DNA from 2 places in the Cupriavidus sp. 291-E7 genome. Region 1 is predicted to be linked to the other one. Evidence: predicted binding sites of a transcription regulator. Region 1 holds the regulator's gene; the other holds the start of a gene.
The links. Region 1 encodes LexA, which represses DNA repair genes until DNA is damaged. Its sites were predicted from a motif close to ACTGTATNNNNATACAGT; they were not measured.

Region 1 (3,812 bases):
GGCGGCCTGGCCTTCCGTGGTCGTTTGCGCGGCCTTGCGGGCTTCTTCGCGCTGCACTTCCTTCATCATCGGCGACGGAGCGGTTTCGGCCTTCTTGGTCTGGACGATCAGGTGACGCAGCACGGCGTCGTTGAACTTGAACGCGTGTTCCAGTTCAGCCAGCGTGTCCTTGCCGCATTCGATGTTCAGGCAAACGTAGTGAGCCTTGGCCAGCTTCTGGATCATGTAGGCCATCTGACGGCGGCCCCAGTCTTCCACGCGGTGGATCTGACCATTTTGCGACGTGACGAGCTGCTTGTAGCGCTCGATCATCGCCGGCACTTGTTCGCTCTGGTCCGGATGGACGATAAATACGATTTCGTAATGACGCATTGACGCTCCTTTTGGGATGAGCCACCCGGGCGTCACGTCCGGTGCGGCAAGGTTGAATAGCCCGCGAGTATAGCCCGGAACCTCGCAACTCCGCAAGATTCCGGCCGACGGGCGTCTTAGTATTCCGAAAATACCTCTTGCAGGCGCCCCGCATCGGCACCCAGACCGGGATCTCCGGCCAACGCCACCAGCAACAGAACCCGCGCCTTGTACGGATTGAGATCGGCGGCCGACACGAATATTCCCGCCGCCGGCACCGGCCTGGACGGTATCGCCACATGACCGGCCCCTGTGCGGGAGCTGCGCACGACAGCCACTCCGCGCGCGCCGGCATCGATCAACCCGGCCGCCAGGGTTTCATGCACCGATCCGTTGCCCGCGGCGGCCACGACCAGACCCTGGACGCCGGCCGATACCAGCGCATCGACCGCCACCCTGCCCGGCTGTGCATAGCTGGCCACAATCTCCACCACTGGCCATGCCGAAGGCACCGGCAAGCGGGGCGCGGCCAGCATCGCGGGCGCGCGCGTGAATCGAATATAGGCGTCCTGGACGAAACCAAGCGGGCCGGCCGACGGCGAGACAAAGGCATCGACCGCGGACGTGTGTGCCTTAGTGACATCGCGTGCGGCATGAATCTGCTGATTGAGCACCACCAGCACACCCCGGCTCCGCGCGTCGGGACTGGCTGCCACCCTCACGGCGTCGAGCAGATTCAGTGGGCCGTCCGCCGACAGCGACGTCGACGGACGCATGGCCGCGGTGATGACCACTGGCACGGGGCACGCCTGCGTCAGATGCAGGAACATCGCCGTCTCTTCCAGCGTATCGGTGCCGTGCGTGATCACGATGCCAGCCACATCTGGCTGGGCGCACCAGTACGCCACGCGCGCCGCCAGTTGCTGCCAGAGGCTGAACATCATGTCCTTGCTGTCGATCTGCGCCACCTGCTCGGCTTCCACGCGCGCGACATCGGCCAGAGCCAGCACCGCCTGCACGAGCTGTGAAACCGGCACGGTGGCCGCCTGGTACTGGGCACTGCTGGCGGGGTTGCCGGACGACCCGGCAATCGTGCCGCCAGTGGCGAGTACGACTACGCGGGGCAAGGACTGGGAAGCGGAAGCTGGCATGAGAACGCTGATCTGTGGCAGTTACAAGCGGACGCCTGGGGCGCCGATTGTAACTGCCACGCTGCGACGGCGAAGCCATGAAAAACCCGTGGCAGCGAGGCACGCGCCACACCCCATGTCGATCCTGCTGCGCAAATTGTGCTTGCACTTCACCCGATACTGTATAAAATCACAGCATACTGTTTAAACATACAGTGCTTCGGCACCAGACCGGCGAACCACTATGGCGACCCTGACACCCCGGCAGCAGCAGATTTTCGACCTGATCCGCGACGCGATCCGAAATACCGGCTTTCCGCCGACGCGCGCGGAAATCGCTGCTGAATTTGGATTTTCCTCGCCCAATTCGGCGGAGGAACACTTGCGGGCGCTGGCGCGCAAAGGCGTGATCGAACTGACCCCTGGCGCGTCGCGCGGCATCCGCCTCAAGGTCTCGCGCAGCGATTCCGAGCGTTCCGACCAGTTCTCACTGCCGATGGCAGGGGTCCTGCAACTGACGTTACCGTTGGTCGGCCGCGTAGCTGCGGGCAGTCCGATCCTGGCGGCGGAACACATCGATCGCCAATACCAGGTGGATGCTTCGGTATTTGACGAACGCCCCGACTATCTGTTGCGCGTGCGCGGATTAAGCATGCGTGACGCTGGCATTCTCGATGGTGACCTCCTGGCTGTGAAAAAGGCCAGCGAGGCAGCCAACGGCAAGATTGTTGTTGCGCGTCTTGGCGAGGACGTGACGGTCAAACGCCTGAAGAAACGTGGCGACACGATCGAACTGATCGCCGAGAACCCCGATTTCGAGAACATCGTCCTTCATTCGGGTCGCGATGAATTCTCCCTGGAAGGTATTGCTGTCGGCCTGATTCGATCGTCAGGTTTCTAGCAGCAAACGGAGGTGCCCTGAGGCATCTCCGATCTCCGAGACTTCGGCAGCACGGCCGTCTGCCCTGGTCACCCGCTTTGCTTTGCCCATGCCGCCCCGTCCTTGCTGGACGCCGGGTGCGGCCCACTGCTGAACGCAAATTACGAGGTGTTGCCATGCTGCAAACGAATTCCGTCGCTTCCCGCCGCCCGGTCAAGCCGGTACCTTTCCGCCAGATCAAGGGCGTGCGCGTCTATCAAGGCGCCCAGCGCCGTACGATGGTCGGCAACATGGCCGCCATCTGCCGCATGCTGGAGCTCGCGGAGCCGAGCACGAAACTGATTGATTGAAGTCCGCGCAGGTCGACTTGACGTCACCCCAATGACATCGTGCTCGTCTGCGGGGCCGAGTTGCAGCCCCGCAACAATGAATTAAGGCTCCATTTAAAACTGCTATAAGCCTGACTAAACTCACTGACGCGCACTGCATCACTGGCGCATTGGCGTCATGCGCAGAACCGGACCTTGTCGACCCCGCCAAGGGCCGGTTTTTTTTGGCCTATCCACATCGCTCAGGCAGATTCCATCAGTCGGCAAGCGGCGTACCAAACCAGTCGGCAGCGAGGTCCGACTCGAAGGACGCAGTCCATCCCATGCCACCGGCCACCTTGTACCTCTGGCACTGCCCGCCAACGACGCGTTCGACCTCAATCACCCGGCGCTCGCTTTCCACTCCATCAACGACAAATTCGAAGTCATCAGGCACGAACCCGTGCTTCGCACATGCCAGCGCGATGTCATCCTGTTCTTGTTGGGGAAGATCGAAAAAGCGCTGGGCCATGACGCACTCCGCATGAGCGTAGATCCGATGTCCAGTACATCATAGGACCGCCTTGGCAGCACGAACGACCGTCGACGAAGGCGCTCCCACGAGCCGCTCAAACGCCAACAATCAAAACAAAAAGGCCGCTCGTTTGAGCGGCCTTTTTGCAGAAATTTTGGGGTGGCTGACGGGACTCGAACCCACGACGACAGGATTCGCAATCTGACTCGTCAAGCCCGCTGTGGTGCCGGCTTCCAGCGCAAACACTGTATATTCGCGCAGCGCCAACAATGTATCATGCATGGAAAACGCCAAATCGGCGCCCGGCCACCGGAGACACCCTCCCGGCAGCCCAATGGGCCGGCAGCCAGCACATAAATTATAATCTTGGCGCCCTCCCATAAATCAAATAAAGGCAGTTGCGACTCTTCAATCGCGCGATCGCACCAAGGTTCATGAAAATACCGCAACAAGAAAAACTCAATGAGCAAGCAATGCTATGGATGTCTGCGCGAGGTTTCCTTACGTTATTGCTGCTGGTTAGCCAAAATATTCTGATTTTTTGGCGACACTATTTTGATGACATCTCGTTCCCTGATGACTTCCTGTTAACGTATCACGCCATTCCA
Region 2 (3,812 bases), on a different contig from region 1:
GCACCGACAACTCGGCGTTGCTGGCCGCGCTGGGTCGCATGCCGGGCCGGTTGCGCGGCGTTGCCGTGGTCGATCCGGCCGTCGACGACGCGCAGCTTGCCGCGCTGGATGGCGCGGGCGTCAGGGGCATTCGGCTCAACCTGTTTGGCGATGCCGATTGGCGCCGCATCGAAACCGCGCCGTGGCAAGCGCTGTTCCGGCGCATTGGAAGCCTCGGCTGGCATGTCGAGGTGCACTTCGACAACGGCGACGGTGCGCAGGTACTGTCCGCGCTCGATCTTGCACTCGGCGATGCGCCGACACCGGTGGTGCTCGATCACTTCGGCAGGCCAGGTCCCCTGGGCGTCGGCGATCCGGTGTTCGAGAGCGCCCGTGCGGTGCGTGCGCGGCGCCAGGTCTGGGTCAAGATCAGCGCGCCGTACCGGCTGACTTCGCCGCAGGACTGGCCCGCCCTGGCCATGCAATGGATGGCGGTGGCGGGGCCGGACCGGTTGCTGTGGGGCAGCGACTGGCCCTGGACCAACCACGAAGCGCCGGCGCGAGCCGAGGAGTGCAGGGCGGTGGTGGACTGGCTTGCCCGGCACCCCGATCTTGCCGAGGCAGTGGGCTGGCGCAATGCCTCCGCGCTTTACGGATTCGAGCTGGAGCATCGCTGAGGTGAAGTGTCGCCGGCCCGGCACCAATCGTGAATTGACGCACCGCTATATACGAGACTATATTGCGTTGCGATACCCGCCGTCCGCGCGGGAAGGCCTTACATGCCGTCCCAAGATGAACCGCTCGTTACTGTTGCTGGATGCCTTTGCCGCCCACCCCGCTGACCCTGTCACGCGGGCGCTGGCGGGCGTACTGGAAAGTGCCTGCGCGGGCCGCCTGCCGCGCTTTGCGCAGTGGCTGGGTTTGCCGCCCGTGGAATTCCGCCGCATGCTCGACCACCATTTTCCTGGCGCGGCGGCGGCTGGCTGGGAGCCCGATGTCCCGCCGCAGGACCCGGCATCGCTGCCGTGCGAATTCGCGGATCTGGTCGAGATGCTTGAGGATGGCCACACATCCGGGCAGTACGGTCCGGACGTCCACTGGGCCGCGCACGCGCTGGCATCGGGCTGCTTCGGCCATACGCACCTGTGGCAGGACATGGGACTGTCAGGGCGCGACGATGTGTCGACGCTGCTGCAACAGGTCTTTGCGCCGGTTTTCGCGGCCAATACCACGGATATGAAGTGGAAGAAGTTCTTCTATCACCGCGTCTGTGAGCGGCTGGATATCCATCCCTGTCCCGAGCCGTCGTGCGAGGGCTGCGATCACTACGCGGCCTGTCATGGGGCCGAGGCTCCCATCGTGACGGTGCAGCCGGTTACCTTGCGGCCAGCCTGACTGGCCGGCCCGCCGGATTCAGGCCCGATCGAGTTCGCTGCTGTTCCACCAGGCTTCCAGCAGTGGCTGGAAGCGGTCATCGGGCGCGGGCGGCACGCGCGTGCTCTTGCGGGCCGCCGGCAGCTGGCGGCCGGTCAATTGATAAAAGACGGCGGCTGGCGGCGTGCCCGGCCCATACGGCACATGGTCGATCACGCTCATCTGCCGCGCGGCTTTCAGGGCGCGCGTGGTCTCCTCGGCGGTGAGGCCGCACCCGTCCGCCAGCGCGTCACGGCGTAATGGGCCTTGACGCTGCAAGCCTTCGATCAGCAGATGCACGCATTCGCGCGTATTCCTTTTCATGCCGCGCATTTTTCCGCACTGCCTGACACTTCACAATGACACTTGACACTTGTTTGCAATCCTCCGCCTGGAACTGTGGCAAGCGCGCAAAAATCCGCTGAAAAGCGTTGAAACAGGCACTTGGGTGAGCTGTCTCTTGCGCTCGCCCTGATACTGTATAAACATACAGTATTCGATCAAATCCCATATCCGCGCCGCCGACCGCAGCGCGGACCGATTGCCACCAATGACCGCATTTCCGCATGGGCAGCCGCCGCTTCTGGCGGAGGACCATGTGCCCCCATCCACCATGCCGCACCCCGGAACGCATCCCGATGCGCTCCGCGAATCGGTGCGCGAACTCGAGCAGCGTTACCCCGGCCTGTGGCGCGCGGGCCAACTGGGCCGTGCCGGGCGGCTGCCGGTGTGTCCGACGGGCTATGACGCGCTGACCGCCGAGCTGCCTGGCGGTGGCTGGCCGGCCGGTGCCGTGACGGAGTTGCTGCTGGCGCAGCACGGCGCGGGCGAAATGCGCCTGCTGATGCCGGCGTTGCGCACGCTGGCCGCCAGTGGCCGGCGCATCGGCCTGATCAATCCGCCTTACCTGCCCAATGCCGCCAGTCTGGCGGAGGGCCGGCTGCCGGCGCGCCAGCTGTACTGGGTGCGCCCGCCCGCGGCGGCCACGATGGCGTCGCAGCGCACGGACATGCTGTGGGCCGCCGAGCAGATGCTGCGCAGCCAGGCGTTTGGGGCGGTGCTGGTCTGGCTGGCCCGTGCGCGGCCCGAGGCGATGCGGCGCCTGCAGGTGCTGGCGCAAGCCGGCGATACCGTGGTGTGGGTGTTGCGCCCGATCCGGGTGCTGCATGAATCGTCGCCCGCGGTGCTGCGGCTGGCGCTGTCGCCGCAGCCGGGCAATCTGATGTCGATCGATTTTCACAAGCGGCGCGGCCCGGTGCGCGATACGCCGTTGCTCCTGCCGCTCGAAGGCATGGCCCATGTGCCGCGGCGCACGGGCATGCCCGTTGTTTTGCCTGCCACGCCCGCGGGCGTTGATCATGTTGCCGATGACGTACTGGATCGCGGTGCATCTGCCGCGCCTGTCGCTGGACGCGCTGCAGCCGAGCTGGCCTGAGCCGGCCGGTGCGCCCGCCACACCCGGCAACGGCACGCTGCAACAGCTGCCGGTGGCGGTGGTGGAGCACGAGCGCGTGGTGCTGGCCAATGGCCCGGCGATGGCGCTGGGCGTGCGCTATGGCATGCGGCGCGGCGGCGTGCAGGCGTTATCGGCCGATGTGGTGCAGATCGAGCGCGACCTGACAGCCGAAGCGGACCTGCTGACCTCCGTGGCACTGACGCTGTTGCACTTCACGCCGGCCGTGACGATCGATACCGAACCCGAGTCGGCCACGGTGATGCTCGATGTGACGGCCAGCCTGCGACTGTTCGACGGCCATCGCGCGCTTTGCCGGCAGATCCGCACTCGTGTGCGGCAACTGGGCACGTTCGCGCAAATCGGCAGCGGCACCACGGCGCAGGGTGCGGCCTGGCTGGCGCGCCAGCCCATTCGCAAGACGCCGCGCGGCATCGTCCGGCCCGCCCGTCGCGCGGTCAAGGCGGCGCGCATGACGCGGCTGCTGGACCAGCTGCCCGTGGAATGCCTGCATGCGTACACCGATCCGGAATGGCTCGAAGGCATCGGCTGCCGCACGCTGGGGCAGGTGCGGCGCCTGCCGCGCGCCGGCCTGTCGCGCCGTATCGGCACCGACCTGCTGTCACGGCTGGACCAGGCCTATGGCAGATCTCCAACGGGCTTTGCCTGGTTCGAGGCACCGCCCACTTTTGCGCAGCGCATGGAGTTGCCGGGCCGCATCGAATCGGCCGAAGGCGTGCTGGCCGGCGCGCAGCGGCTGCTGCTGGCGCTCTCCGGCTGGCTGGCGGCGCAGCAGGCGGGCGTCACGCGCTGCGTGCTGGTGTTGGAACACGAGCGCTACCGTCTGGGCGAGGAGACCGAGAGCACGCCGGTAGCACTGGCCCTGGCGCAACCGAGCCGCGATCCGGTGCACCTGTCGAAGCTGCTGCGTGAAAAGCTCGACAAGGTCCGCTTCCAGGCACCGGTG

Region 2: the regulator LexA is predicted to act here: its motif matches at 1,869-1,886, upstream of imuA (translesion DNA synthesis-associated protein ImuA).

The regions. Positions count from the first base shown of each region.
Region 1 covers NZ_JBYOJV010000018.1:121,704-125,515, forward strand. The annotation lists gene rpsF (30S ribosomal protein S6) at 1-372, opposite strand, end outside; gene AC3FLX_RS26390 (asparaginase) at 489-1,502, opposite strand; gene lexA (transcriptional repressor LexA) at 1,726-2,382, shown strand; gene AC3FLX_RS26400 (hypothetical protein) at 2,538-2,711, shown strand; gene AC3FLX_RS26405 (hypothetical protein) at 2,947-3,201, opposite strand; gene AC3FLX_RS26410 (hypothetical protein) at 3,313-3,486, opposite strand; gene AC3FLX_RS26415 (hypothetical protein) at 3,639-3,812, shown strand, end outside.
Region 2 covers NZ_JBYOJV010000009.1:72,573-76,384, reverse strand. The annotation lists gene AC3FLX_RS17120 (amidohydrolase family protein) at 1-656, shown strand, start outside; gene AC3FLX_RS17115 (nitrogen fixation protein NifQ) at 772-1,374, shown strand; gene AC3FLX_RS17110 (hypothetical protein) at 1,393-1,716, opposite strand; gene imuA (translesion DNA synthesis-associated protein ImuA) at 1,943-2,827, shown strand; gene AC3FLX_RS17100 (Y-family DNA polymerase) at 2,760-3,812, shown strand, end outside.